Regions from separate parts of the Exiguobacterium sp. UBA3491 genome, predicted to be linked through region 3. Evidence: riboswitches for the same ligand, from Rfam matches in the RefSeq annotation. Region 3 holds a riboswitch; each other region holds the start of a gene.
The links. A riboswitch is a leader RNA that binds a small molecule or an ion and turns the genes downstream of it on or off. The one in region 3 is predicted to bind thiamine pyrophosphate.
Positions count from the first base shown of each region.

Region 1: another riboswitch for thiamine pyrophosphate. It lies ahead of thiT (energy-coupled thiamine transporter ThiT); the one in region 3 lies ahead of tenA (thiaminase II).
Region 2: another riboswitch for thiamine pyrophosphate. It lies ahead of B4F99_RS04595 (thiamine phosphate synthase); the one in region 3 lies ahead of tenA (thiaminase II).
Region 4: another riboswitch for thiamine pyrophosphate. It lies ahead of thiD (bifunctional hydroxymethylpyrimidine kinase/phosphomethylpyrimidine kinase); the one in region 3 lies ahead of tenA (thiaminase II).

Region 1 covers NZ_DFQK01000032.1:455,936-463,620, forward strand. The annotation lists gene B4F99_RS14805 (DAK2 domain-containing protein) at 1-144, opposite strand, end outside; gene B4F99_RS14810 (Asp23/Gls24 family envelope stress response protein) at 170-532, opposite strand; gene rpmB (50S ribosomal protein L28) at 816-1,004, shown strand; gene B4F99_RS14820 (amino acid permease) at 1,145-2,548, shown strand; gene B4F99_RS14825 (thiamine diphosphokinase) at 2,604-3,206, opposite strand; gene thiT (energy-coupled thiamine transporter ThiT) at 3,208-3,768, opposite strand; TPP riboswitch at 3,828-3,937, opposite strand; gene rpe (ribulose-phosphate 3-epimerase) at 3,960-4,616, opposite strand; gene rsgA (ribosome small subunit-dependent GTPase A) at 4,619-5,524, opposite strand; gene pknB (Stk1 family PASTA domain-containing Ser/Thr kinase) at 5,550-7,484, opposite strand; gene B4F99_RS14850 (Stp1/IreP family PP2C-type Ser/Thr phosphatase) at 7,487-7,685, opposite strand, start outside.
Region 2 covers NZ_DFQK01000012.1:296,725-304,409, reverse strand. The annotation lists gene B4F99_RS04625 (exonuclease SbcCD subunit D) at 1-715, opposite strand, end outside; gene B4F99_RS04620 (hypothetical protein) at 852-1,208, opposite strand; gene B4F99_RS04615 (ThiF family adenylyltransferase) at 1,331-2,338, opposite strand; gene B4F99_RS04610 (thiazole synthase) at 2,335-3,099, opposite strand; gene thiS (sulfur carrier protein ThiS) at 3,102-3,302, opposite strand; gene B4F99_RS04600 (FAD-dependent oxidoreductase) at 3,299-4,243, opposite strand; gene B4F99_RS04595 (thiamine phosphate synthase) at 4,240-4,830, opposite strand; TPP riboswitch at 4,916-5,018, opposite strand; gene nagZ (beta-N-acetylhexosaminidase) at 5,075-6,304, opposite strand; gene B4F99_RS04585 (OsmC family protein) at 6,301-6,726, opposite strand; gene B4F99_RS04580 (MFS transporter) at 6,917-7,685, shown strand, end outside.
Region 3 covers NZ_DFQK01000022.1:19,093-26,777, reverse strand. The annotation lists gene B4F99_RS08760 (diacylglycerol/lipid kinase family protein) at 1-519, opposite strand, end outside; gene B4F99_RS08755 (alanine/glycine:cation symporter family protein) at 657-2,120, opposite strand; gene abc-f (ribosomal protection-like ABC-F family protein) at 2,317-4,116, opposite strand; gene B4F99_RS08745 (DUF1002 domain-containing protein) at 4,391-5,272, opposite strand; TPP riboswitch at 5,466-5,572, shown strand; gene tenA (thiaminase II) at 5,645-6,340, shown strand; gene B4F99_RS08735 (hypothetical protein) at 6,392-6,688, shown strand; partial or broken gene B4F99_RS08730 (glycoside hydrolase family 3 N-terminal domain-containing protein) at 6,719-7,685, opposite strand, start outside.
Region 4 covers NZ_DFQK01000030.1:117,273-124,912, reverse strand. The annotation lists gene B4F99_RS11905 (organic hydroperoxide resistance protein) at 1-101, shown strand, start outside; gene B4F99_RS11900 (hypothetical protein) at 129-302, shown strand; gene B4F99_RS11895 (type 1 glutamine amidotransferase domain-containing protein) at 330-842, shown strand; gene mce (methylmalonyl-CoA epimerase) at 890-1,300, opposite strand; gene B4F99_RS11885 (murein hydrolase activator EnvC family protein) at 1,565-3,010, shown strand; gene B4F99_RS11880 (murein hydrolase activator EnvC family protein) at 3,212-4,489, shown strand; TPP riboswitch at 4,554-4,664, shown strand; gene thiD (bifunctional hydroxymethylpyrimidine kinase/phosphomethylpyrimidine kinase) at 4,780-5,583, shown strand; gene thiM (hydroxyethylthiazole kinase) at 5,564-6,331, shown strand; gene thiE (thiamine phosphate synthase) at 6,321-6,959, shown strand; gene B4F99_RS11860 (hypothetical protein) at 7,073-7,414, shown strand; gene B4F99_RS11855 (ArsR/SmtB family transcription factor) at 7,473-7,640, shown strand, end outside.

The DNA.
Region 1 (7,685 bases), on a different contig from region 3:
CAAATTCATGTTCGTTCCCGTATCACCATCTGGCACAGGGAAGACGTTCAATGAATCGACGAAATCTGCATTTTGATAGAGATTCGCCGCGCCATTTTGAATCATCTTGACTAACTGCGCTCCTGTTAAACGATCTACACTCACTAAAGTTTCCTCCTCTATTCCCGCCTTAGACATTCGTCAAGCGGACTCCTTGGACAAAGATGTTCACAGATGTCACGTCAAGACCTAGTGCCTGACTGAGCGTGTATTTCACGCGACTCTGTACGTTGTTCGCCACCTCTGAGATTTTCGTTCCATAGCTTACGATGATATGCATATCGATATGGACCTGCTCTGAAGCCTGTCGAACGATGACACCGCGTGCAAAGTTCTCACGTTTTAAGAGTTCAGCAAGACCATCCTTGATTTGAGACTGGGATGCCATACCAACGACACCAAAACATTCCATTGCTGCGCCGCCCGCAAGTTGCGCGACGACATCATTATCTACATCAATCTTTCCATAGGTCGTTTTCATCTCGATCGCCACCTGAGTAGCCCCCTTTGAATATTGTATTCTTCTCATAATTCTACTATAAGGACCTACTATTGAAAAGTCGCCGTACTGACTATACAATGAATAAGTGAAAAATAGTAGCGGTCAAACGAACTTTTACCATCATCCTCATCCATTATTTTAAATTTCGAGGTTGTCTGTCAAGTTTTTTTCTTGTCAGCTACTTTTTTTATGTTGCAACCGCCCTGACACCATGCTAAGATAGCAAAGTGTCTATTAGGACGAACGCAAAACAACATAAAAGGAGGCGGAACGCATGGCACGTAAATGCTACGTTACTGGGAAATCGCCAAAGTCGGGTAACAACCGTTCACACGCATTGAACAAAACAAAACGTACTTGGGGAGTCAACGTACAAAAAGTACGTATCCTCGTCGACGGTAAGCCAAAAAAGGTTTGGGTTTCAGCTCGAGCTCTTAAATCAGGTAAAGTCGAACGCGTATAAGGCGCAACCACCGGATGGGAATCTTCCCTTCCGGTTTTTTTATGCCCTCATTTATTTTTCTCATAAACTAATTGTCGCTTTTATTGAAAACGCTTACAATAGGAACGTACTTTATTTTGTCTGAATTGGGGGAAGTCATCATGCAACTCAAACGAGAGATGACGAGTCGACACCTGTTCATGATTTCACTCGGTGGAATTATCGGAACAGGCTTATTTTTAGGGTCAGGATTAACGATTTCACAAGCAGGACCTCTCGGGGCGGTCCTCAGTTACATCGTGGGTGGGACCATCATGTATCTGACGATGTTATGTCTTGGAGAATTAGCGGTCTATCTGCCGGTCTCGGGGTCATTTCAGACCTATACGACCCGCTTTATCGGACCAGGGGTCGGCTTTGCCGTCGGTTGGATTTACTGGCTCGGCTGGGCTGTGACGGTCGCACTTGAAATCACAGCTGCCGGTAGTTTGATGGACCGTTGGTTTCCGAATGTGCCGGTCGTTGTCTGGTGTACCGTCTTTACGGTCTTGTTATTCGGTTTAAACGCCGTCTCCGCCAAAGCGTTCGGGGAAGCGGAATTCTGGTTCTCAAGTTTAAAGGTACTCGCCATTCTTTTCTTCATCATTCTTGGTGGCGCAGCTTGGTTTGGCTGGTTACCGATGGAAGCAGATCGTCCATCCTCATTGTTTGCAAACTTCACGGCAAGCGGTTGGTTTCCGAACGGAATTCTCGGTGTCTTGACGACGATGATTGCTGTCAACTTTGCTTTTCAGGGGACCGAATTGATCGGTGTCGCGGCTGGGGAGTCCGATACGCCTGAAAAATCGATTCCAAAAGCTATCCGGAATACAGTTTGGCGCACGTTCATTTTCTTTGTCTTATCGATCACGATCGTCGGTGCATTGATTCCGTATGAGACGGCTGGCGGAGTCAGTAGTCCATTCATCATGGTCTTTGATGCGATCGGCATCCCGTATGCCGCTGACTTGATGAACATCGTCGTCTTGACAGCACTATTATCCGTCGGGAACTCGGGATTGTATGCCGCGACCCGAATGTTATGGGCAATGGCACAAGAAGGGATGATTTCAAAGAAATTATCTTATGTTAATGCCCGTGGTGTGCCGATGCGCGCTTTACTCTTTACGATGATGTTTGCGATGTTATCGCTTCTGACAGCTTTTTTCGCAGAGGATACCGTCTTTATCTGGCTCTTGTCTTTAGCTGGACTCGGTGCTCAAGTCGGTTGGATTTCAATTTCCGCTTCGCAACTTGCGTTCCGCCGTCAGTTCATCCGAAACGGACATGATCTATCCGAACTAAAGTTCAAGACGCCATTCTATCCAGTATTACCGTTGATATCGTTGACACTTAATGTCGTTGTCCTTTTCAGTCTTGCGTTTCAAGCGGATCAACGAATTGCTTTATACATCGGTGTTCCATTTTTCCTCGTCATGTGGGGAAGCTATCATCTGTTCGTTAAAGGAAAACACCTATCGGCTCAAAGTGACATTCGAGTCGCCCCTTCCCAACTCGAAGAATAATGCCATATGAAAAGAGGCCGCGGTATCATCCACGGCCTTTTTTCATATGCTTGTTCTATTCCTTAAGTGTTCGCATCATCAATAGTTCTCCTTGATGGAGCTCTACTGTCGCTTCTGACGTACTCCATTCATTACTGACGGTCAAGGAACCTCCGACCGGAACAGGATGCATATCAAGTGGATATTTGACTCCAGCTAAACTCAAGATTGACGGCACAAGTGGAATGAAAGAAAGATAATGATAGCTTTCGGCTTCGACTGCATACGATCCTACTGCCAAATATCGCACCTCTTCCCGTTTCGTGACGAGTCGCGCTTCAGGGTATTGCTTCAATAAATACACATTTTGAACGGTCATGTCGAGTCGTCCACCTGTTGCTCCGACGATGATAGTATCATCAAACCGTTTCATCTCTGATACTGTACGAAGGGCGAGTTCGAGATCCGTCTCATCTTTCTCAGCCGGATGAACGATTGCTCCTTCAGGTACGTAACCAAGCGAATCAAAATCACCGATCGTCATGTCGCATGTCAGCCCAAACAATTCAATAGTCTGAACACCACCATCGACACCAATGATGAAATCACTAGACTGACAAAGCATCCGCAAATCAGGCACTTCTTCTTGAGGACCGGCGCACACGAGAATCGCCCGCATCTCAGATGCCTCGTGCTGAATAACGTAGTAAACGTGGCGCAGTTGTAAAGAGGAGACCCGCGACGACACCGCATAAAACATAAGATGGTACCATGTATGTCGCGTTATAAACTAATGAATATGGCACGACTGGACCTTCTGCATATTTCGCGAAGAACACGATTCCGCTGATGACATGACAGATATAACGGAGTCCTGCGCCTAATAGTGTTGCAAGGAGAACGAACGCCATCAAACGTTTCTTTTGTCCGTTACGTGCAGTTTGTCTAACCTGACGGGCGAACAGACCGCTCAGTCCGACGACACCGTATGCAATCGTGTAATCGAGTAATGGTTGGACGATCGTCAAGACTTGTGGGGCGAACATCAGTTGGATCGTACCAACAAGCGCTCCTGTGACGACACCTCCGATGACACCGTGGCGAAATGCCATGACAAAGATCGGTAACATCGCTAAGCTGATTGAACCGCCTTGTGGCATTTTAAATGGAATCAGTAAATCAAAGACGACCCCGAGACTTGCGAAGATGGCAATTTCCATCATCATTTGTAACCGTTTCATGCTATTTCCTCCTTCATTGTACGAGAGGACGCAAAAAGGCAATACGACGAACGCCGTACTGCCTGCGTGCGCCACATCCCTACGTCCGTTTGAACGGAACAGGTTCGAAGGGTTAAAGTCTAAAAGACTCCTCTCAGCCGCTTTTCAAGCGACACCCCTTGCGGTCATCATATTTCGTTTTCTCGTTCTTATTATACGGCAGCCCCTTGACGAATGCTAGTGATCGCTTCCGCATAATCTGGTGCATTGTAGATTGCTGATCCCGCGACAAGAACGTTCGCGCCGTTTTCGATGCAAAGTTTTGCTGTTTCCGGGTTGACGCCACCATCAATCTCGATTTCAAATGTCAGATCACGATCTGCTTTCATTTGTGCAAGTGATGCGAGTTTTGGCATGACATTCTCGATGAAGGCTTGTCCACCAAAGCCCGGATTGACCGTCATCAATAAGACCATATCGACATCCTCAAGGACGTGTTCAATCGTCGATAATGGCGTGTGAGGATTCAAGACGACCCCTGCTTTTGCACCGGATAGCTTGATTTGTTGTAAAACACGGTGGACGTGGTTCGTCGCTTCGACGTGGAACGTCACGATATCTGCCCCTGCCTTAACGAAATCTTCAACGAAACGTTCTGGCTGGTCAATCATTAAATGGACATCAAGGACCATATCCGTCTTTTGACGTAAACTGCTGAGCACAGGCAGTCCAAACGAGATATTCGGTACGAACTGACCATCCATGACATCGAAATGGATATAGTCCGCGCCTGCTGCCTCGACTGCTTTGACATCACGCTCAAGATTCGCAAAATCTGCTGATAAGATAGATGGTGCAATTTTAATCATCTTCAATACCTCCGGGCTCGATTCTTGATTTCGTCTATAAACATACCATAGTTCTCATAACGAGAGGACATGATTTCTTGTGCTTCGACGGCTTCCTTGACAGCACATCCGGGTTCATTCAAGTGCAAACATCCTCGATACTTACATTCGTCCTGTACAGCCACGAATTCAGGAAAACTCCACCGTACATCCTCGATTTCCATATCATACGGAAAATCAAGGTTCGAGAAACCTGGTGTATCAGCAATCAAGCCTTCGGCAAGTGGCATCAACGTGACGTGTCGTGTCGTATGCCGCCCACGTCCGAGTGATTTCGAAATCGCACTCGTCTCTAAGTCGAGTGTTGGTTCAAGTGCGTTCAAGAGCGAACTTTTCCCAACACCGGATTGTCCGGCAAGAACACTCGTTTTCCCGGCCAGTAACGGACGGACTTGCTCAACACCCGACAACGTCTCACTGGATGTCTCGATGACCGTATATCCAATCTTCCGGTAAGCGGCAATTGCCTCTCTAACTGCAGGACCTTTGACATCATCAAGCAAGTCCATCTTCGTTAACAGGATGACGGGTTGGATTTCCTTCGCTTCGATCAAGACGAGGAAACGATCGAGCAAGTGCGCTGAAAAATCAGGTTCTGCAGCCGAGACGACAAGCAACGCTTGATCGATATTCGCGACAGGCGGGCGTACTAAAAAGTTGTCCCGCTCCTTCACTTCGAGAATATACCCGGTCTCACTTTCGATATGAAGAACGACTTCGTCTCCAACGACTGGACTGATGCCGCGTTTTCGGAAATTCCCTCTTGCCCGTGAACGGACCTCTCCTTCTGGTGTCATGACATCATAAAAGCCACCCTGCAGGCGTATGATCGTTCCTTCTCGATTCTCTTCGATGCGTTGTTCCGTCATCCTATGCACTCCTTTTTCATCACATTTACTGTGCGTCTTTTGCTTGATTGTACGTGATGGTTTTTGAACGATACACCGTATCGTCTTTATAAATCGTAATCTTGCCTTCTTCTCCCGGATCAATCGTCACCGGCACGTCGAATGTCTCATCTTGGTCAATTGATTCCTCGATGACGGTCCGCTTCCCTTTCGCATCTTCCGTCTCAATCCGGATGACTTGTTTCGGTGGTTCCTCGTCCTCGTTCTCGCTGACCGCGTCATAGACGACCTTTTCAGGGAACGTCGCTGTCAACGTTTTTTCTTCCTCACCTTTTGAGATGAAGACCGTCACGGAGTCGTTCGGTTCGACTTGAGTCCCTGCTTGTGGGAATTGACGGATAACTTGATCGAGTTTCACGTCGCTAGAAAATTCTTGCTCGAACGTTCCATCGAGCCCTTTTTCGTCCAGGTAGGCTTTTGCTTCGTCACTCGATAAGTTCGTCAAATCCTTCAACTCGAAGGAAGATGTTCCTTCCGAGACGGTGATCGTAATCGTTTGTTCTTTCGCGATGACCTCCGTACCAGCCGAGATCGATTGCCGGATCACATTACCTCGCTCGATTTCATCCGACTTTTCACGTTCGACCTCGACTTTAGCGAATCCAGCCTCTTTTAACGTCTCAATCGCCTCTTTTTCAGCGTCATCTGTCACATCCGGTACTTCGACCGGAGCACTTCCGGTAGAGACGACCAAGTTGACTGTCGAGCCCTTCTTGACCTGTGCGTTTTCACGCGGTGTCTGACTGATGACGTCTCCCTCATCGACCGTATCACTGTTTCGTTCTGTCGTCTCGACAACAAATCCAAGTTTCTCAAGCTTCGTTTCCGCTTCATCTCCATCCGTTTTGACGACGGACGGTACCGTAACGGTAGGATCCGGCCACATCGCAAACGTCGTAGCCGCTCCACCGAGTAATACCAGTAATAATAGGATGACCCACCAGCGTTTTTTCTTTTTCTTTTCTGACGGTTTCGGTTGAACGGTCGTGACGACAGGTGTGTCCGGTTCCGCTTTTGATTCTTCTGGCACTTGTACAGGTGATAAGACCATCGTCTTTTCCATCTCATCCTCTTCTGCACCTCGGATGCCTTCACTTGCTCGTTCGTCAGACAACGCCGTCACCATATCTGCCTTAAAGGCTGCGACGGACTGCTGACGGTCATGCGGTGCTTTTGCGAGCGCCTGCATGATACAGTTCTCAAGCGCTTGTGGCACTTTCGGATTCAAGACGGATGGACGACGCGGTGTATCTTGCAGATGCTTCAAAGCGATCGCAACCGGTGAATCACCCTCGAACGGGACTTGTCCTGTCACAAGTTCGTATAAGACAGCACCAAGCGAATAGATATCCGACTTCTCATCGGCAAATTTACCTTTTGCTTGTTCTGGCGAGAAGTAATGGACAGACCCAAGGACGGACATAGTATGCGTCAGAGTCGCATTCGACATCGCCACAGCGATTCCGAAATCCGTTACTTTGACGGTACCATCCTCTCGAATCAACATGTTTTGCGGTTTGATATCGCGATGGATGATTCGGTGTGCATGGGCATGATCGATCGCATCACAAATTTGAGCGATGATATCGACGGCCTGCGGCACAGGTAATGCTTGATTTTCACAAAATGTCTTTAATGTCATACCATCGATATACTCCATGACGATGTAATAGATGGCATCTTCTTCGCCTACATCATAGACGGCAACGATGTTTGGATGATTCAAGCTGGTAGCAGCATGCGCTTCACGTTCGAATCGACGAATGAACTGTTCGTCATGCGAAAATTCAGTCCGTAAAATCTTAATGGCAACATGACGCTTTAAAATCTCATCATAGGCTTGATAGACATTCGCCATCCCGCCACTTCCAACTAGCCGTTCTATGCGGTAGCGGTCATTTAATCGATCTCCGTATCGCATATTCAGACCCTCTTTCTTTCTTTGAACCGGATGGCGGCAATCGTAATATTATCCGCGCCTCCTCGAGCATTCGCTTCTTTCACCAATCGTCCGACGATCTCATCAAGCGGATCATCCCGTAAGATGATCTGTTCGATGACATCATCTGGCACTTCATCGGTCAACCCGTCGCTACACACAAGGACGAGGTCATAGTCTGGA
Region 2 (7,685 bases), on a different contig from region 3:
CGACGCCTTTGACGTGATGTGCTTCTGAAAACGAATATTTCAAGAGCGATCCGCTGTATCGGACCGTCTCGGATTGAATTGCAAGCGGGTTGTGCAAATGACCGAGTGCTGTATAGGTAAACGGTGCAAACTGGCTCGCACTAACTTGCCCTGCCGTTCCGACGGATAATTGCCGCTCCGAATCTGTCTCGAGTCCACCGATGACAAAGGCATGACCGACGAGAACACTCGGTCCGTCTGGGACACATCCGGCAAGGATCGTCCGCATTGCGTCATCATGCGTCTTAATCGTTTCATCATTGTGCACATACCGGACGGTCGCAGGATCAGCGAACGGCACCGGGTAAAATGATACTCCCTTGATCGCGACCGGCTTGATGACCGGCGTCAATTTTCCAACAAGGTGTAGACCCGCCCGTTGGAGTAACGTCGTTCCGAAACTTAACCGTTCGGCTGAATCATGATTTCCGCTGATCGCCATGACCGGTATGTCCCGGTCAAGAATCAGAGCAGCGAGCGTCTCATCGAGTAGTTCAACGGCTTCTGTCGGCGGGACGGCACGGTCGTATAAGTCACCCGCAATGACGATTGCATCCGGTTGTTCGCGATCGACGAGTGTCAAAAACTCGCTCAGGACCGCCCGTTGGTTCCCGAGCATTGACTCGCCATGAACGATTTTACCGAGATGCCAATCGGCAGTATGTATCCATTTCATTTTCATCACACTCACTTTTTGAATATAGTAGCTTAAGTGTAGCATGCGAGCGTTCGTTCTGCGACGAACATCCGTTTGGAACACAAAAAGCAGGAGGCGAATGCCTCCTGCTTTTTGCGCTTTCACAACGAGCGTATTACTTCGTCCGTTGCTTTCTAAAACGTTGGACGGAACGAATCACAGAAACTGATCCGCCGATGATCGCACCGACACCGACGACGATGCCTGTCTTAAATTTTTTGCCCGTTGGTTCGGATGTATGCGTTGCTTGATTGTGTTCAAATAGTTGTTGGAGGGGCGACGACGTCTCGACTTCGAGAATCTTCGATGCATCCTGATGCAAATCTTCTCTACGTTCGACACTACAAGGTGACAGATAGAATGGGTTCAAGTTCGTCCGGTACCGGTCCGGATTCCAGTTGGCTTGCTGGACAACCGCCTGTGTTTCTTCCGTCTGTGCTTGATCCTTCATCGGATCGAATTCTTGTTTCATCTGAATCACTCCTCTTCACGTTCAAAACCTGTAGACCGATTTATGTCTGAAGTCTTATTTACCTGTTTTTTAAACATTTAAAACATATATTTTTAAAATTAGTTTTACTGTTTTATGAACGTTTATCCGAAATAGGCGTGATACAGTCGTTTTGCTTTAACGAGATCCGCCTCGCCATGAATCAAGACACGACCATCTCGAAAGGCGACCATTCGATGCTCATCCGTCGTAAACGCCAGCAAGTATGGATTATGGGCGGAAATCGACGCAACCGGCTGGAGGCGTTGTTTTAATTGTTCGAGATCCCGCTGCCCGTCTCCACGGATTTGAACAGCATCGCGACCGCACAGTGCCGTGAAACGCACCGTTTGATTCGATAAATAAGGATAAGACGGTTCGATGCCGCACGAGGGGCACTCTGTTTGCTTCAGTGACTGGACGTTGATTTGTTGGAATGTATTTGACCACACGTCAAAGGCAAGCAGACGTGTCCGCAGCGCGTCCGTCTTCCCGCTCAACCACTTCAGCGCCTCCGTCACTTGTAGAGAGGCGACCATCTGAACAGCTGGACCGATGATTCCCGCCGTATCACACGTCTCCTGATCACGTGGTAATTGATCGAGCAGACACTGCAGACATGGCGTCTCTCCCGGGCGAACAGTGAAAGTAATCCCGTAACTGCCGATGCAGCCACCGTAAATCCACGGAATCGAGCGCAACAATGCCATATCGTTCATCAGTAAACGAATATCGAAATGATCCGTCGCATCGATGATGAGATCAATATCATCGAGAAGCCACGTCAGCGCTGCCCGGTCGACATCTAATACATGTGCTTCGATCGTCACCGTCGAATTAATCGCTTCAAGTCGCGCTTTTGCAGCAATCGCCTTCGGTACGCTGTGCCGTGCATCATCCTCCGTATAGAGTTGTTGCCGTTGTAGATTACTCCACTCGACATAATCGCGGTCGACGATTCGGACGACGCCGACACCAGCGCGAACGAGTTGTTCTGCCGATGCTGTTCCGAGTGCCCCCATCCCGATGATCAGTACCTTTGCTGTTGCGAAGCGTGCTTGTCCTGCTTCTCCAATCGGTTGAAATCGAGTTTGACGTGAATAACGTGTCATCGAATCAATCCACTCGTTGGACTACTCGCGACTGCATACTGTTTCTTCTCGATTCTTCCCGCTTCGTAGCCGAAGCGCCCTGCTTCGACAGCTAGTCGCATCGCGTGCGCCATCTTGACCGGATCTTGGGCATGGGCGACAGCGGAGTTCAATAAGACACCATCCGCTCCCAGTTCCATTGCATAGGCGACGTCAGTTGGAGAACCGATTCCAGCGTCGACGATGACTGGGACCGACGTCTGCTCGATGATGAATTTTAGGTGGAGCGGATTGAGGATGCCTTGCCCAGACCCGATCGGTGAAGCAGCCGGCATGATGGCATGACAGCCGAGTTCCTCGAGTCGTCGTGCAAGGACGACGTCGTCCGATGTATACGGTAAGACGATGAACCCATCTTTGAGTAACTCTTCAGAAGCCCGTAACGTCTCGATTGGGTCAGGTAGTAATGTCTTATCGCACCCAATCACTTCAACCTTGACCATGTCGCACATACCGGATGCCCGCGCAAGCTTTGCTAGCCGGACAGCTTCTTCCGCTGTCTTCGCACCAGCCGTGTTCGGTAGTAAATCGTACTTCGTTAAATCAAGCGACTCCAAGAAATTCGATTGTTGTTTGTCGAAGAGATCGAGCCGCCGGACAGCGAACGTCAAGATTTGTGAAGCGGACGCATCGATGGCCTCCTGCTGTACCGTAGCATCCGTATATTTCCCCGTTCCAAGTAATAACCGTGATTCGAATGTCTTTTCTCCAATTTTCAACATCTTTATCCTCCTCCTACGAAATGAACGATTTCGAATGTGTCATTGTTCCGAACGACCGTTTGATCGTAAGCTCCGCGGTCGATGATCTGTCGGTTCTGTTCGACGATGACGAGTTTTTCCCCTAAGCCAAGTTGCGTGAGCATATCCTCAATCGTCTCAATCTGTTCAATGGTGTGGTCGTTGCCGTTAATCGTAATATTCATCGGACTTCCTCCTTTAGGATCAACCGTAATGTGTTTGCCAAAACTTCCGCTGTCGCCGGTGCGAGTAATATGCCATGCCGATGATGCCCCGTCGCTATAAAGATCCGCCGGGATGAATCGGCGACTCCGATATATGGCAAGCCGGACTCTGTTTGTGGTCGTACGCCTGACCAGACTTCTTCGATGACAGCATTACGGATCGGTGGATAGAGACGCTCTGCTGCTTGAAGCAGTGACGTGACTCCTGCGACACTAACACCGATCGTCTCGTCGTGCGGTAGTTCGGTCGCACCGATCAATATCCGTCCGTCCGCTTTCGGTACGAGGTAGACGGCGTCATCAAACAGGATCGAGCGTAACGGCTGACCTGCGAGACGGACTGCCAGACACTCCCCTTTGACCCCATATGTCGCAATCGAAATGCCAGCTGTATCGAGCAAGGCTTGGGACCCGCGTCCGGCAGCCACCGTCACCGTTCGTCCCGTCCACGTTCCCGTGTTCGACTCAACCCTAATGAAATCATTACTCTCCTCGATTCGCGTGACGTCCACCTGTTCTTCGATTGGTACCCCACGATTTCGTAAGACATGCATCAATGCAGTCGTTAGTCGTCGCGGATCGATTTGACCGACCGATGGAAATAAGTATTCTTGCCCATTTTGTTTCAATAAAAATGGTTGTTCCCGGTAGCCACAATCGATCCCGGTCTCGCGCGTGAGGCGTCGCGCAAGTAACGGATACAGACGGCGACTTCGCGCGGCAAGCGTATGCAATTCTTCTCTCAGCTCGATGTCCGTCGCAAGCATTCCGGCAGCCGCCCGACTCGTCCCTTGTCCGCATGTTCCGCGATCAAGGATAAGAACGGATTCGTTCTGACAAGCGAGACTGTAAGCAAGCGTCAAACCGATGACTCCACCACCGATGATGATGTGATCCGTCATACCCGTACCCCCTGATAACGCTGAATGGCAGCATGCGGGTCCGCTTGACCGAGAATACCGGATAAGACGGCGATTCCGCTTGCACCGGTCGCTGCGATTTCAGGAATGCGATCAGGAGTGATCCCGCCGATTGCGATGACTGGTTTCGTCGTGAAGGTGACAACTTGCTTCAAGGCGTCGATCCCTCGCGGTGGCACGTTTGGTTTCGACGCTGTCGGATAAATATGACCGTACAGCAGTCGGTCGGCTCCTTCCGCTTCCGCTGCAAGTGCTTCTGCCAGAGAGTGGACGGATTTCCCGATGATGAGATCCGGAAAGTGTCGCCGAACATCGCGGACACATAAGGATCGTCGCGTCAACTGCACACCGATACCAGCGACATGGGCGACGTCGACCCGGTCATGAATGGTTAATTGATCAGACGAATACCCTTTCGCAAGGAGCGCGTCAATCAGTTCTAGCAATTCTGCTGCCGACAAATTCGATTCTCGCAGATGAAGCTGATCCGTATATGGTTGAAGCGATTGAAAGGTTTCCACTCCATCGCGTGGATTGATGGATCCCGTCGAAATCAGATGTAAACGCATCATGTTCTTCCTTTCCATACGAAAAAGGACCACTCCCGATGTTGAAGGGAGTGGTCCGAAAATGCGTTGAAGCGCTAAGGATATCTAAGGTTTCGAGCCACTTCCCTCCGCTAGTACGAACTAGATCAGGTTCAAAGGGTCCGGATACTTCCGTCTCAGTCTGCTGCGAGACTCCCCTAGTGTCTTTTCGTGTTTAATTGGCTTGCCCCATTAGTCTAGCATGAGTCGCTTTGCTTCGCTAGTCCTAGTTGAGCGCTTCCACTTGCTGAACAAGCTCCGATTTCGTCGGTCGCTGTTGCTCTTGGCTGTCGGCATACGTCTGCTTTAGCTTCAGGATGCGCATTACTTTAGCATCGAGCATCGCAGGCGTCAGCGTTTTGTCTTTAACGGCTTGCATCACTTCGGTGTGGACCTTCGGATAGGCACCTGCTTCCGAAAACATCGCCATATCTGCTCCATTGACAAGTGCCTGGCGTGCCGCTTCCGCAAGACCATATCGTTTCGTGATCGCCCCCATGACAAGGTCATCCGTGATGATGACACCCTTGAATCCGAGTTGTTGACGCAAGAGGTCAGTCAAGATCGGCTTCGAGAGCGAAGATGGATTTTGATCGTCATATGCGGGATAGAGAATATGGGCGACCATCACCATCTCGGCGCCCTCTTGAATCGCTTCTTGGAACGGTAACAGTTCCGTTCGCTTCAGTTCTTCCTTTGATGCTGTCACTCTCGGCAAACCGACATGGGAATCGAGACTCGTATTGCCGTGACCGGGAAAATGTTTGACGACCGGAATCGTTCCCGTCTCTTGCATCCCATGCATCAGGGCCGTACCGAGAGTCGCGACGGTCTTCGGATCAGCACTTAACGCACGGTCGCCGATGATTGGATTGTTCGGATTGCTATTGACGTCAAGGACCGGTGCGAAGTCCATGTTGAATCCATAAAATCGTGACAGGTGACCGAGCGTACGTCCGACATCTTCCATTTTTGCAGCATCTGCACCTTGCGCCATCCGTTGACTCGTCGGGAGACGTAATCGTTGATCCGGTACCCGGCTGACCCGTCCGCCCTCTTCATCAACCCCGACGAAAACATACGGTTTTTGGTTCGTTTCTTGAATGGCACGCGTGAACGTCAAGAGTTGATCTTCTGACGTAATATTCCCACCAAGCAGTAAGACCCCACCGATCGCATGCGTCTGCAACAATTTCCGGTCAGCTGCTGAAAGTTCCGTTCCGGCAACTCCGATATAGAGCAATTGATCAATCTTTTCTGACGTCGACATCGCTTCAAGTTGCTGCTTTAATCGTGCTTGTTGCTGTTCTTCCTTTGTCGGCTCAGGCTTTGATTTCTTCGCCTCCGTCGGTTGCTTCGTTGCTGGTTGTGATGGTTTCGTTGGTTTCGTTGGTTCCGTCGTCTCCTGCGCACACCCTGCAAGCAACAGGCAACCGATCAGTGCTACTTTCTTCACAAAGGATCCTCGCTCCGGACACCATTGATGGAATAATAGACGGAAATCTCTGCGTTCAAGGATTGCGAGACCGAACAATATTTATCTTTTGATAACGAGATGGCGCGACGGACCTTATCTTCCGGGAGATCACCTTCAAGCCGGTAATGAATCGAGATCGACGTAAAGCGCCGCGGATGATCCTCTGCCCGTTCCCCTTCGATATCCATTTCGAAATGAGTAATCGTCAAGCGCATCTTCTCTAAAATCGAGACGATATCGATTCCAGTACAGCCGGCAACGGCATGTAGCAGCAGTTCAGTCGGTCGTGGTGCTTGATTTTCGCCACCGTTCTCCGGTGCTGCATCCATCGCAAGATGATGCCCTGATTCCGTCTGTCCACTAAACCCCATCTGTTTGTTCCATGTCACTGTCGCTTGCATCGTTTCCACTCCTTTGTCAGTAGTCTTCTACTGTAGTATACGCAAAAAATAGCAAGCCTGGAAATTCACACGCTATTTCGAATAATGGTTCTTTTCCCGAATTCTCGCTTTGCGATACCCGACGAAATCGTTTCATGCTATCCTGTTACTCATAGTTTCGCGCGCAAGCGCCAGAATTGAGGAATCATCCATGTCACCTACTACTCGTTTAAGTCGACGCGATTGGCTGTTGATCGCCACGTTGTCTCTCCTGACGTTCGTTCTCGGAACAAGCGAATTCGTCATCGTCGGGATCCTCGCTGAAATCTCCTCAGCCCTTGATATCACGATCGCAACAGCCGGTACGCTCGTCTCGGCATTTGCCATCTCCTTTGCAATTGGTACACCGATTGTCATGTCGCTGACCGGTCACCTGGAACGGCGTCGCCTGATCCTACGTCTGTTACTCGCTTGGGTCTTACTGAACCTTGCCAGTAGTTTTGCTTCAAGTTACGAAGTATTGCTCGCAACCCGCATCCTGACTGCCATCCTGACCGGTGTCTTGATCTCGCTCGCAATGGTCGTCGCAAGCGATGGCGTACCTGTCGCGAAGCGCGGTGTCGCCGTTTCGTTCATTTTTGGTGGTTTTACACTCGCGAACGTCCTCGGTGTTCCGATCGGTACGTTCATCGGTCAACACGCTGGCTTCGCAGCCACGTTTTGGCTGACGACAGTCATGGGAATGATTGCGTTCCTCGCTGTGTGGAAGATCGTTCCCGTCCAGCAATCGACGGGCTCCGGTTCAATCAAGGAGCAGCTTGGATTGCTCGCTAATCCACGGATCCTGATTGCCTTCTTCATTCCGTCGTTCGGCTTCGGAGCAACTTACGTCGTCTACACGTACCTCGTGCCGATCCTGCAAACGGAACTCGGCATCGCGAAGACATGGATTAGTCCGATCCTGCTCGCTTATGGTGTCG
Region 3 (7,685 bases):
ACTATGATCCTTAAAGGCTTTCAGACCTTCAATGAAATAAGCGACCGATCCAAGTGACGTTTTCTGTTCGATGCTCACTTCTTCGACGGCTTCCGCAATCAGACCAACCGCAATGACGTTCATGAAGTAATGATCATCATATTTACCGATATCAAGCGGGCGGGCAGGGGCATCAGCTAATATCTGAATCGCCTCTTCGGGGTCCGTCGGGATGTGTAACGCGCGTGATAAATCATTGACCGTCCCAAGCGGTACGATCCCGAGTGTTGGACGATGTGGTTGCTCGGCAATTCCAGTAATGACTTCATTGACCGTTCCATCACCACCCATGGCGATGACGGCGTCGTAATTAGACTGGGCGGCATGACGTGCGAATTCCGTTGCATCGTGTTCTTTTTCCGTGAATCGAACGTCGACGGTTTGAAAGCGAGTAGCAAGCGTCTCTTCAGCGAGCGTCGCGTGTTTTTTTCCGAGTTCTTTACCAGAAGACGGGTTGATGATCAACATAGCTTGAGACAAGATGAATTCCTCCTTCGGGGCAATCTGTTGACTTTTTCCCTGTCCGATGAAAACATAATCCAAATTCTTTTTTACAAATAAAAACACCGAGTAGGCGCATGGCTTCCTCGGTGTTGAAGTTTGAACTCAGAGTTAAATCATTGTGATGGCGGCACTTCACCAGCAGCAGGACGAGCTTCTTCTTCAACGTCCCAACACTCCGTATTTTCAATCCCGAGTGCTTTTGCTGAGAAGACAGGATCGAGTCCCTGTTTCCGTTGTTCCTGATAATCTTTGATGACTTTGAGAGCGATGCCGCTCAAGAGGAGGATCGCTGTCATATTGATTAATGTCATGCCTGCCATGAAGAGATCGGCAAAACTCCATACCATACCGAGGCTGAGAACAGATCCGATGAAGACGAAGCCCATTGTCGCAATCCGGAAACCGAAGACGGCTGCTGGACTTTGTTTGATGAACTCGATGTTCGTCTCACCGTAGTAGTAACTACCAACGATCGAACTAAAAGCAAATAAGAAGACGCTGAGTGCGATGAATGGTGGGGCAATTGCACCAAATTCTTCGGAGAGCGCGTTTTGCAACATGCCGATTCCTTCGCCATTTCCAGCCGCATAACTATCACTGAGGAGAATAATCGTTGCTGTCGCTGTACAGACGATCAACGTATCAAGGAATACACCAAGTGTTTGTAAGAAACCTTGTTTTGCTGGGTGAGAGACTTCAGCCGCCGCCGCAGCGTTTGGAGCAGACCCCATTCCCGCTTCGTTTGAGAACAATCCGCGTTTGACACCGAGTGAGATTGCAGCACCGACCGAGCCACCGAATGCTTGCTCGATTCCGAAGGCACTTTTGAAAATCATTGCGAACACACCAGGAAGTTCCGTCAGGTTCGTAACGACGACATAAAGAGCAGCAATCAAGTAGAGACCTGCCATGATAGGAACGATGATTGCAGAGAACTTCGCGACACGGTGGACACCACCAAAGATGACGAGTCCCGTCAAGACGACGAGTGCTGCGCCGACGACAGCTGTGTTGATACCGAACGCATTGTCAAAGGCAGCGGCAATCGTGTTTGATTGAACGGAGTTGAAGATAAGGCCGAACGTCACAGCAATCAAGATTGCAAAGACGATTCCGAGAGCTCGGTTCTTCAAGCCTTTTTCGATGTAGTAGGCAGGACCACCACGGTATGCGTTCGATTTCGTATCGCGTACTTTATAGACTTGAGCCAGTGTACTTTCGATGAGAGCCGTCGCGCCCCCTAAGAGAGCGACCATCCACATCCAGAAGACGGCACCTGGTCCGCCGAGTGTGACGGCAATCGTGACACCGGCAAGGTTACCCGTACCGATCCGTGTCGCAGCACCGATGAAGAATGACTGGAGAGAAGTGATGCTTTCTCCTTTATCGTCTGTTGTTTGTTCACTTTTATCGAGCGTGACGCGGAACATCTCTTTTAAGTAAGTGAATTGGATGAAGCCAGTTCGGATGGTGAAGTAGATCCCGCCGCCGATCAATACAGCGATTAATACATACGACCATAAAATGTTGTTAGCGTAATCGACACTTCCTTGAATGACTTGCTGAATGGCGTTCATGATGGTGTATTCCTCCCAAAGAATAATAAAAACTATACGCTAAATTATACGAATTTTCTGAAAATAATCAACAACAAAATAAAATAAAATTTTAAAACTTAATAAGGTTAGCTAAAAAACCGTATGCTGAAATCTTGTGAATGAACGAAAAAACTGCCACTCTCGGTATCGAGAGTGACAGGCAAGTAAAGCTAAATCATCCATACTGTAGCAACTGTTCGTATAGGTCATCGAGTTGCTGTTGGATGCTTTTAGAAACGGTATCGGTCGGTTTTTCACGTTTTGTTAATTTCTGTTCAAGCCGCTCGATCTGCACTTCTAACTCGTATTGTGACAAGCGTTTTGGTTTTTGAGGGGTTACGTGGAGTGAGGAAGACGTAGCGAACTCAGTACGCTTCTGTTGAGCATACGTATACGTACCATGATAACGCGTCAGACCATTTTCGAGCCACAGGATCTGCGGAAAAAGCCGATTCAAGAAATAGCGGTCGTGTGAGACGGCAATCAATGTACCAGAAAAATTCTCGAGTGCTTCTTCGAGTGTCTCTCTTGATTCAATATCGAGATGGTTCGTCGGCTCATCGAGAATCAAAACGTTGATCGACGAATGAACGAGTACGGCAAGCTGCAATCGAACACGTTCTCCTCCGCTTAGTGACAAAATAGACCGAAAGACAGTCGGTCCAAAAAACAGGAACCGGGCAAGAATATGGCGGGCTTCCGCTTCTGGAACGGCAATGCGGTCTCTAAACCAGTCGATTAAGCGAGCATCCTCCTCGAAATGGGCATGCTGGGACAAGTAACCGATCCGGTTCGATGGTCCACGCGTGAGCGTGCCTGCGTCTGGTGACAATTCATCAAGCAACAGTGCGAGCAACGTCGATTTCCCGCTCCCATTCGTTCCGACGATCGCGACCCGATCTTGAGCCATGATTTCGAACGAGACAACATCGAAAATGCGACGGGAATCGTAAGCGAAAGAGAGCTCTTCAGCGCGAAAGACGACTTGACTCGTATGATCGGTAGAAGAAAAAGAGACATCAGCGGTTTTGGCTTCGAGTTGCGGTCGTTTGATCCGTTCGATTCGCTCGAGTGCCCGCTCCATCGATTTTGCTTTACGGAATAATTTCTCACTCGGTGGAGATGCTTCGTTTGCCCACTGCCGTAGTCGACGAATCGCTTCCTTCATCTTCTTGATTTTTTTCTGTTGTTCCTGATAGGCGTGGAACTGTTCCATCAAGCGACGTTCTCGTTCGACGACGAACGCACTGTAGTTCCCTAGATAGGAGGTCAGTTCACCATCTTCAAGCTCGACGATCGAGGTGACGACGGCGTCTAAGAAGACCCGGTCGTGAGAGACGAGCAGGATAGTTCCAGTGTAGTCCCGTAAGAATTGTTCTAACCATTCAACGGCAGCTAAATCAAGATGGTTCGTCGGCTCATCAAGGATTAGGAGGTGTGGTTCCATCAGCAACATGCGACCGAGGCAAATCTTAGTTTGCTCACCGCCGCTCAACTGATGGAAAGGGCGAGTGAGTAACGGACGTAAATGTAATCCGTTCACCATGCGCTCGATCTTCGAGTCGAGTAGATAGCCATCTTTTTGTTCGAATGCATTTGTCGCTTCCGCATATCGAACGAGTAGTGCATCCAGATCATCTGGCGCTGTCGCCATCAAAAGCTCCAACTGTTGCATCCGAGAACGGATTGCGAGGATCTCTTCAAACGCCGTCCAAAGGACGTCGAGTCCGGTCATCGTTTCGGCATAAGTGGGAAGTTGTTCCAAGTAGCCAATCGTCAAACCGTTCTTTTGATAGATGACGCCACCGTCCGGTTGGTCAAGGCGAGCAAGTAAGCGGAGTAATGTCGTTTTACCACTCCCGTTTCGTCCAATCAGACCGACACGATCGTGTTCGTTTAAGAAGAGGGAAACGTCCGTTAAGATCGTTTCGCCTCCGAATTGTTTTGTCAGATGTTGAATGTCGCAAATCATCATAATGAGTTGATCCTTTCGCGCGCATTAAAAAAGGAGAGCGCAAATAGCACTCTCCCTAGTGTGTGAAAGATGCGCTTTGCTGTATTTTTCAATCATGAAGTTCTAAAAAGGGCAGACGGGTGCCTTAGAACGCCATTCCATGAAAAATCGCGCGCAACAGATACAATTGTTCCATTAACCAATGTTTGCACGCAGCAAAGTCCATCATTTCACACCACCTTTCGTTTCAGATACAATCAGTTTACCATTATCTTGTTAATTGCGGAAGTCTGAATTATTTGAACACACCAGCAATCGAGCTGAAGAAGTCACTCAGACCATCAAATAATTTAGCGAAGAATCCTTTTGTCTCCTCGGACGTTGCAAACGCATGGATGTCTTGACCAGCATTTTTTAGTCCACTCTCGATTTGCCCCCAGTTGATGTTCGCTTGCTCCATTTGATTGAATAGATTCGTCAACCGATCCATCTGTGCATCAGACAGTTGGATGTTGTTGTTTTGAATGACTTGGACGATCAGGTTTTCGATCTCGACTTTTGTTTCCGGTTTTTGATTCGCGATTTCGGCCTTGATCTCATTCATCAAATCAGCGACTTTATCTGTCCCGACTGTCTTCCCGACGTCTGAAGTGACCGATAATTCTTGCTGTGCTAAATCTTTCCGTTCGTCACTCAGCTTGATTCCGGTCTCAGCCGAAGTTTGATCATAGGCTTTCATGATTCCTGTCAGTGCTGATGTTCCAGTCACTTTATAAGGAGAAGTGATCGTGATGTCGGCATCTTTGACACCTGCCGTGACGAGAGCGTTCAAGTACATATCCTTCGTCACCCACGTAATGTTTTCCGTCGCAACGGAAAGTCCGTCACCTTTTTCCGTCAATTCGATTTTAGCGGATGAATACATGTTGCCACCTTTTTGCGACTGGGGAATGTTTTTCCCGAGATATTTTTCTTCGTCAGCAGAAGTGGCGATGATCGGCGTGATGCCTTCCGGTGCATTGAGACGGGAAAGCACCCAAGCCTTATCCTTTGCGCCGAGCGACTCCCCGAGAGTGACGATTGTTTTATCAACGACTTGCTCAGCGGATGCGGCTGTCGGAAGTAATAAAGCAGAAGCGATAACGGCTGACGCCATGATTTTTGTTGGTGTATGCATAATGAATTCCTCCAATTGTAAGTAACAGAATGAACTATAGTATCAGGTACTAAAATTAGTGTACGAGAACGAAAGGAGTTCGGAATCGGTCTGTAGATGGAGACGATATCCGCCTTCTGACACTCCATAGTATAGCGAAAAGAGGACAACTTGACTTCCATTTTCAGCATGCTATAGTGGATTTGAATCGAATAATGACCACTAGGGGAGTCGGTTGACCGACTGAGACGAACGAAGACGTTCGGACCCTTTGAACCTGATTAAGTTCGTACTTACGGAGGGAAGTGGCGTCAAGTCTTGTTCTTCTTGCGCCATGCCCGTGTGTTTCGGGGTGGTGTTTTTTCGTTTCATAAAAAAGAGGAGGATGAGATCATGACATTCACACAAGAAATCAAGCAAGCGGCACAAGCGTATTGGGACAGTAGTTTTACCCACCCATTCGTTCAAGGAATCGGGGAGGGGACGTTACCGCTCTCGAAATTTCGGCATTACGTCATGCAGGATGCCTATTATTTAAAACACTTTGCGAAGATTCAAGCGAAGGCAGCGTCAAAAGCAGACGACTTCGCGACGATCGCGACACTTGCCGAGCATGCTACTTCGACTTACGAGGCAGAGTTGAGCTTACATCAATCATTTTTTGAGCCGCTCGGTATCACAGAAGCAGATCTTGAAGCATTTGAACCGGCACCGACAGCATATGCTTACGTCTCCCACATGCATCATGCGAGTGAAGGGACGCTTGGTGAGACGATTGCTGCCATCTTGCCATGTTACTGGTTGTATTATGAAGTTGGACAACAATTATTGACGTGTACACCGGATGAAAAAATCTATCAGCAATGGATCGACACATATAGTTCGGAATGGTTCGAAAAGGTCGTCTTTGAACAGATTGCACGGCTTGATGCGTTGGCGGAACAAGCAAGCTCGGCTGAACGAGAGCGGATGAAACGGCATTTCGTGACGAGCTGTTATTATGAGTTGCTGTTTTGGCATATGGGATGGACGGAAGAAACGTTTACGTCGATTTACGAGACGATTCCAGCATGGACGGTATCTTCTTAAACGGATAGATGGTAGAATTAGGTATAACATTTAGCGGAAGTAGGGGTAGAAATGGAGATCATCGTGATCGTACTCGCAATCAGCGCCGCGTATGCCGTGCAACGAATGCTGGGTAAAGTCAAAGTAAGATTTATTGGATATATCATTCCAACTTTAATCGTGTTGTCCGGTATATCCGCTACGACTCGAAACTTCAAGGTAGCATATAGCATGGGGAGCTACATTTCTGCTGTTCTTGTCATTGTCGTCTATGCATTACTGACCTATTGGTTATACCGCGTCTACCATCGTGCGAAAGAAGAAGCGGAATATCCGTATCAATCATTAAAAGACCGAGGCATCCTTTAAAGGGGGCTCGGTCTTTTGTGTATCATGTTCTCATTTTTTCCAGTTTTTAAAGCCATCACCGAATTCGAGATGCAGTTGATCGGTAAAGACACCGTTCTGAAAGACCGGCACATCAACTGGTAAGGTGCCTTGCGGTTTGAACGTTCCGAAAATTGCTCGAATACCAGCAGGGAGGTTCGGTCCCGCTGATTTCAGATTGCCTGCTTCAGAGTCCGGTCCGTTCGGATCCTCTTTAAAACCATAGACGAGGACGTGTGCCGGTGCGTCCGGTTGAACGGCGACATCGTATGGATTACGGAGACTGAGCAAGACGGATGGTGTATTTGTTTGTTTCGCATACCGGAAGATTGAAGCTGGAATCGCTTGCTCTGGTGCAGTAGGCAGTAGTTTGGCACTCGTATTGACGTTTGAACCAACGATGATGTAATCTGCTGCATCGAGTTGTGCCCGTAGTGTCGGGTTTTGGTCGAGCGGTAGCGTAGTAGCCGAGTAATTCGCTGTCGTTACGTGCCAGTTCCGGTTCTTAGGCAGGGAAGCAATCGTCTTTTTCATGCTGTCCGTTTGATCCGTCGCAGGGGCGATCACAAGAACGTTTGCATTCTTTTTCGGCTTGAAGGGTAACGTCCGCTGATCATTTTTCAGGAGTGTGACCGCGGCTTCCGTCATCGCGCGTTCTTTTGCTTTATGTTCGGGACTACCGACGATTTGGTTCGCTTGCGCGAGTTTATCAGCTAAGGATGTCGTATCCGTCGTGCCATTCCATATTCCGCGTTCTGCCTTCAGCGTCAGGATCCGCTCGACCGATTGATCAATCCGTTCCTCTGACAGACGTCCGTCTTTGACTGCCGCAATCACGTCCTTAAAAATCTGGTCGAGTTTTATGACATCCTGCTCGGAACGAAGAATCGTCGGCATGAGCGCGATGTCGACACCGGCGTCAAATGTTTTCAGAACGGCTTCTGATTCCGTAAAATTGTCGGCGATCGCCTGCATATTC
Region 4 (7,640 bases), on a different contig from region 3:
AAGAACTACTTGAGAAGACACACAACTTCTGCCCGTATTCAAAAGCGACTCGTGGCAACATCGATGTCGACCTTTCTGTTAAAGTCGTTGATTCGTTATAAGAAATACATCCTTAAGGAGGGTTTTCGATGGCACCAAAAGAAACCGATCGTCCAAATGAAAAATTGGAAGATGAACGGGATCGTCTGTCTGATAAAGAACGGAAACTGACAGAGGAGCAGCAAAAGGAAATCCTAAAAGGGAAAAACGAGATGCCAGATGATCCGGTTTCTCCACGAGATCGCGGAGAAGATTCGATTTAAATTCAAACAACTTGGGAGATGAATCACATGTCTAAAAAAGTAGCAGTCGTACTCGCCGATCATTTTGAAGATGTAGAATTCACTGGACCGGTTGATGCGTTAAAAGAAGCGGGGCACGACATTACTGTCATTGGTGCCAAAAAAGGTGCAGAGCTTGTTGGTAAACAGGAAGATGCAAAAGTAACCGTTGATCTCTCAATTGATGAGACATCGGCGGCAGACTATGATGCCCTTTTGATACCAGGTGGATTTTCACCAGATTTACTACGCGAAGATGAGCGTTTCGTCTCATTCGTCGAAGAATTCGATATGTCAAAAAAACCGATCTTCTCGATCTGTCATGGACCTCAGTTGATGATTAACGCCAAAATCGTTAAAGGAAGAAAAATGACAGGTTATAAATCAATTCGCATCGACCTAGAAAATGCTGGAGTAGATTTCGCGGACGAAGAAGTCGTCGTTGATGATAATTTTATCTCAAGTCGACAACCGGATGACATTCCTGCATTCAATCGAGAAATCGTTGCAAAACTCGGCTAATCGTATAAAACAAAAATCAGCACTGCGTTATCGCAGTGCTGATTTTTTTATGAGTTCTCTGGATAATCACAGAGTTCCGTGATAACCCCATGTGAATGACGAGGGTTCATATAAATCAGTCGTCGTCCAAACGGCGTCGTTCGATACGTATCTTCTAAAAATGTTAAGCCTTGTTGTTTTGCTTCGGCGATTGCTTGATCTAAATCATCAACACGGTAGGCAATGTGATGGACTCCTTTTCCACGTTGTTTTAAAAAACGAGCGATTGGACTATCCTGGCTAGTTGGTGTCAACAGCTCGATATGCGCATCATCGAACTCGATGACGGCGATGTTGGAAGCGACACCAGGTGCGGGGTTTGAGTACTCTTTTGTTAATGTTCCACCAAGTACTTTTGTATAAAATGAGATTGCTTCTTGCATATCGCGAACGGCGATGCCGGTATGATCTAGTTTCATCTGATGTTTCCCTCCATTCGCTTCAGTTTCCCAAAAATGAATCAAAGTTGCAATGGGAAGCTGTTTTCCATCATTTTCTATTACATAGAAGAAGAACGATTTATTTAAAATGAAATATCACTGAAATATTATGGAAGAGGAATGAATGCTATAATCAAAAACGTTCCTATAAATAAGAAAAACTATTATAGAATTTAATTTTAACGTAACTGTTATTCCATATAATTCATCGACATACTACTAGAGAAAAAGAGGGAATACTACATGAAAAAAACGTTCGCGTCGCTCATCGTTTCCGCACTAGTTCTTTCATCAGCACCTCATTTTGCAGCAGCTGACGATTTAAGTGAACAGAAAGCTAAAAACGAACAACAGCAACAAGACAATGCTAAAAAACAAAAAAACTTAGAGTCTTCCGTTAATCAGGAGGGTCAAAAAATTTCTAAGACGCAACAAGAAGTCAATCGATTAGACGAAGCCTTGAATGAAAAGATCTTTGCTGTCGAAACGAAAGATCGTCAAATTAAGGCGACGGAACGAGAAATCGTTCAACTTGGAAAAGAAATCGAAAAGTATAAAGCGAAATTAAAACGCCAAGAAAAACTACTTGGGGATCGTCTTCGTGTCATGCAAGAAAATGACGGGAACTCGATTAAATGGGAAGAAGTCATTTTTGGGGCAAAAAACGTCGGTGACCTCGTTAGCCGTGTCATGGCCGGAAAATCGATTTCAAAGCAAGATGATAAAATGATCACGGATTATCAAAATACGCAAAAGCAATTAGCGGATGCACAACAAGAAGTGAAAGACAAGAAAGCACAATTGGTTGTTGAAAAGCAAGAATTGAAACGCCAACAAGCAGAACTTGAATCGCAATTAAAAGAGCGAAACAAACGCTTAAAAGAATTACGTAAGAAAAAAGAGAAATTTGAAACACAATTGATGGATGCAAAAGAAGTCCAGCAAATTCTGATTGCTCAAGAAAAAGCGATTGCAGCTGAAAAGGCAGCACGTGAACGTGAAGCACGGATCGAAAAAGAGCGTCAAGCTCAAGCAGCACGTGAAGCAAAAGCGCGAGCAGAAGCTGAAGCAGCTCAAGCAGCGGCTCAAAAAGAAGCTGAGCAACAAGCAGCTAAAGAAGCAGCGGCTCAGCAGGCAGCACAAGAGAAAGCGTCGCAAGCCGCGAAACCTTCTGGTTCGACGAAACAATCGACTCCAAAAGCATCTACACCTGCGCCAGCACCAGCTGCGCCAACACCGTCAGCACCTGCGACACCTAAACCGTCACCATCATCCGGTGGTCTGTTCATCCATCCAACGGTTGGGGCTGTCACGCAAGGCTATGGCTCAGCAGGTGGAGAAAACGGTTATACGTTCCATAACGGGATCGACTTTGGTGGTCCGGTTGGAACTCCAATCGTTGCAGCTGCAACAGGAACAGTCATTACAGCATCAGGTGGTGGTCCTTACGGAAACCACATCATGATTGCCCACCAATTAAACGGTAAAACGTACACAACATTGTATGCTCATATGAGCGCACTCAATGCTCACGCAGGTCAACGCGTCAGTCAAGGTGAACAAATCGGTTTACGTGGAAGCACTGGGAATTCAACTGGTCCACACTTACACTTTGAAATCCACGTCGGTGGATACAGCTATAGTGCAACTGGTCCAGCTAGCTCAGTGAACCCAATGACGATGTTTTAAACAGTAAAGAATCGTTGCTTATGCAGCGGTTCTTTTTTTGCGATTTTCAAAAAATAAATGATTATATTACAAAAAACGTTTTCATTTGAAATGTAAATGAAATTTTTTTGAAACGATTAGGGTGCTATAATCTATTTCAGATGTGAGAGAAACTTGAATACTATAATAAAATATGAAAAACATAAGTGAGGAAAACGATATATGCTAAAAAAACTAATTTCTACCATTGTTTTAGGAGCATTACTTATAACAGGAACACAACCAATTGCGGCAGCAACGATCAAAGAAAAAAAGGCTGAAAATGCCGCAGAACAACGTAAATTAGAAAAAGCAATTAAAAAACAAGAGTCGAAAATTTCGAAAGAACAACGTCAAATCAATCGAATCGATGCAGCGATCAACGAAAAGATTTTTCAGATTTCCGAAAAAAATAAACAAATCGAGAAATTGAATTTGCGAATCGATGAATTAAAAGCAGACATCGTTCGCTACGAAGAGATGTTGAAAAAACAAGAAGAACTACTCGGTGATCGTCTACGTGTCTTCCAAGAAAACGATGGAAACTCAATCAAATGGGAAGAAGTCATTTTTGGATCGAAGGATTTAGGTGATTTATTTAGTCGTGTCATGGCAGGGAAAAAAATCGCGGAGCAAGATGATAAAATGATTTCGGATTACATCGCAACCCAACAAAAGCTAGCGGAAGCAAAACAAGCGCTCGTTGAAAAAAAGGCGAAGCAGGTTGAAGAGAAGAAAACATTAATCGAACAAAAAAAAGCGTTGAAAGTTCAAATGAAAGAACGCAGTGCTACGCTTAAAAAATTAAGAAAAAGTAAGACGAAGTTTACGACAGAACTTCTAGACGCGAAAGAACTACAAGCGACACTTGAAGCTCAAGAACGTGCGATTGCGGCAGCGAAGGCAGCAGCTAAAGTGGCGGCTGAAAGAGCAGCAGCCGAGAAAGCAGCAGCTGAAAAAGCCGCTAAAGCGAATGCTCAAGCAGCAAAACAAGCAGGTAAGAGTTCAGAATCACCTACTTCAGTTGCTTCACCCGTTGTTTCGAGCGGTGGGAAATTCGTTCGTCCATCTTCTGGTGGCGTATCACAAGGGTTTGGACCAGCAAGCGGTGCGAACGGCTATACGTTCCATAATGGTGTCGATTTCAGTGGTTCGGTCGGCTCACCAATCGTCGCAGCAGCAGCTGGAACGGTCATTACAGCTTCAGGTGGTGGGCCTTATGGAAATCACGTCATGATTTCTCACTTCCTTGACGGGAAAGTCTATACGACAGTCTACGCTCATATGAGTTCGTTATCTGTTCATGCAGGACAAACAGTTTCTCAAGGTCAGCAAGTTGGAACACTTGGTAGTACTGGGAATTCAACAGGACCACACTTGCATTTCGAACTACATGTCGGAGGCTATCAGTACAGTGCCTCTTCTCCTCTGAATGCAGTTAATCCATTAGCATATCTATAATTCAAAACGAGCTTCGGCTCGTTTTTTTCTTGCCGCTATGCTACAGTTAAGGCGAAATGAATACTTGAGCAACTAGGGGAGCTGGAGGAATCCGGCTGAGAGGAAAACCAATCTGTTTTCGACCCTATTACCTGAACTGGATAATACCAGCGTAGGAAAGTTGAGCCGAACGGATACCGAAATGGTTGGATAACGATTTCGTATAGCGTCGACTGCTTTTTTACAGCGGTCGACGCTTTTTTTGTCGGTAACAACTCCCTTACATTGCTCGATGGAAAGGTGAGAAAAATATGAAACATGTATTGACGATTGCGGGATCTGACTCCGGTGGTGGAGCTGGAATTCAGGCAGATTTAAAGACATTTTCAGCATTGGGCGTTTATGGGATGAGTGTTTTGACAGCGGTAACGGCTCAAAATACACTGGGCGTTCAAGCAGTAGAAGAGTTATCATCGGAAATCGTTGATGCCCAATTAGCTTCAATCTTTTCAGATATTCGTGTGGATGCTATCAAAATCGGTATGGTCTCGAATGCACAAACGATTCACGTCATTGCAACACATCTTCGCAAACAGACAGTTCCAATCATACTAGACCCTGTCATGGTCGCAAAAGGCGGGCATGCCCTATTGCGGACGGAGGCAGAGGAAGCACTAATCGCGGAGTTACTGCCACTTGCGACACTCGTCACACCAAATTTACCGGAAGCAGAGCGCTTAACAGGGCAATCAGTTACTAATCTAGAGGAGATGCGACTGGCGATGCATCAGTTGGCTATGAAGACTGGAGCTGTCTTGCTAAAAGGTGGACATCTACCGGGAGCTGCCACGGATTTATTATGGGACGGGCAAGAAGAATACCGTTTCACATCAGATCGGTTAGATAATCAACATACTCACGGAACAGGCTGTACCTTATCTGCAGCGATTGCGGCACGGATGGCACTTGGAGAAGCTTTACCGGACAGTGTACGTCAGGCCAAGAAGTATGTTACAGAGGCGATTCGTCATGGATTTGCTCTCGGACAAGGGATTGGACCGACACATCATTTTCATTCACTTTGGAGGGATTCACATGTTTACGACCATTCTTAAACACAAACCACTCATTCATCATTTGACGAACACAGTCACGATCAATGATTGCGCCAATGTCACACTTGCCGTTGGCGCATCTCCAGTCATGGCGGAGGATATTCGCGAAGTGGAAGAGATGGTTCGACTCGCGCAAGCTCTTGTCTTGAACATTGGAACAATTGATGCAGACATGCAAGCAGCTCAACGACTCGCCGCAAGCGAAGCGAGACGCTTGAACGTTCCGATCATCCTTGATCCAGTTGGAGCGGGAGCCACATCATTGCGTACGTCCTTTTCAAAAGAATTGAGTAGACTCGGATGTACGGTCGTTAAAGGAAATGCTTCAGAAATCAAGACATTGCTTGGGGAGAATGGACGAACAAAAGGAGTCGATGCTGCTAGTGATGAGATCATGGATCGAGAAATCATTCGTGCATTCGCTCGTAAACAAAAGTCCGTCATTGTCGTCACAGGTCCAATCGACTACATCACGGATGGCATGCGCGAAGTGGAACTACAAGTAGGTACGCCGCGTCTCGGAGACGTCACAGGTACGGGGTGTATGACAGCTTCTTTGATTGCGAGTTTTCTTGGTGCAGGATATTCTGCGTTTGAGGCAGCAGTCCACGGAACATTTATCATGGGAAAAGCAGGAGAACAGGCAGCATCAGAAAAAGGTCTAGGTAATTTCAAACGAGAGTTGTTCAATGCAATCAGTCTGATGACGGAGCAAGATTTGATGGAGGTGGTAGAACATGTCAATTGATTATTCCATTTATGCGGTGACAGATCGTCGATATCATCCGGGAGTTGCAATCGAAACGGTCGTTGAAGAAGCGATTTTAGGTGGTGCAACGATTATACAATTACGGGAAAAAACAGCGCAGGGAAAGGAATTCTTCGAACAGGCAGTCCGGTTAAAGAGACTGACGGATCGTCATGATGTTCCTTTGATTATCAATGACCGAATTGATATTGCGTTACTTGTCGGAGCTGGTTTGCATATCGGACAAGAAGATATTCCTCTAACCGCAGCGCGACGTCTCTTACCGAACACTGTGATCGGCGTATCGGTAGCAACCGTCGCGCAAGCGATTGAAGCAGAACGAGATGGAGCATCTTATTTAGGTGTAGGTTCTCTATTTGCGACGTCATCGAAAGCAGACGCCGACTCGATGCCACACACGATGCTTCAAGCGATTCGCGAAGCCGTGCGCTTACCTTTAATTGGCATTGGCGGAATTACGGCAACGAATGTCGCTTCTCTTCCTATCCCATTAGAAGGATATGCGGTCATCTCGGAAATTTTTGCTAAAGAAGATCGACGGCGTGCTGCACAACATATGACAGATGCTGTACGGGAATGGCATCAATCTCTTCAGAACAGGGTATAATCCGTTCAGAGGTGATTGTATTGAAATGGCAGACGATCCGTTTTCGGGGCTATTGGATCCGGTATCGATTGGAACCACAAATCATTCGCGTGGATAATCGGGGGATCTACCATTTGGGGAAAATTTTATTTCCGCGTCCTAATCGTGTATCTTATGAAATGGCTCTCTTGCTGAAGGAAAAGTATGAAAGACGCTACAAACGTCCGTTGTATATCAAGACAAGTTCGATCGCTACAGAAATTTGGGGACACACCCACTTAGACATCTATTATCGAATACTGCTTCGTCTCCCGATTCCTGCTCGATTACGTAAGCGTTATAGGAATCGATTGGAGAGTACGAAGATCATCGATATCGGTGTACGTGCGGTCGATCAAAATCGAATCGTTTGGGATATCGGTGATTACGTAGGGGGATGGGTTGTATTTTGGCTCATTCGTAGGCGGATGCGCTGAACTTGCAAATGTCCTGTTTCTCATGGTGCAATATAGAAATAGAAACGAGGTGACGGACATGGACATTCCCCGTTGTGAAACGATTGCTATTGATGAACAGCGTGCGTCTGAGATTGGACAAGTCGTTGATACGATTCCGACGCTTGAAATCGGAAAATTATTTAAGATCCTTTCAGATGCGACACGACTACGAATCGTTTATGCGTTGACGATCGAAGAGGAATTG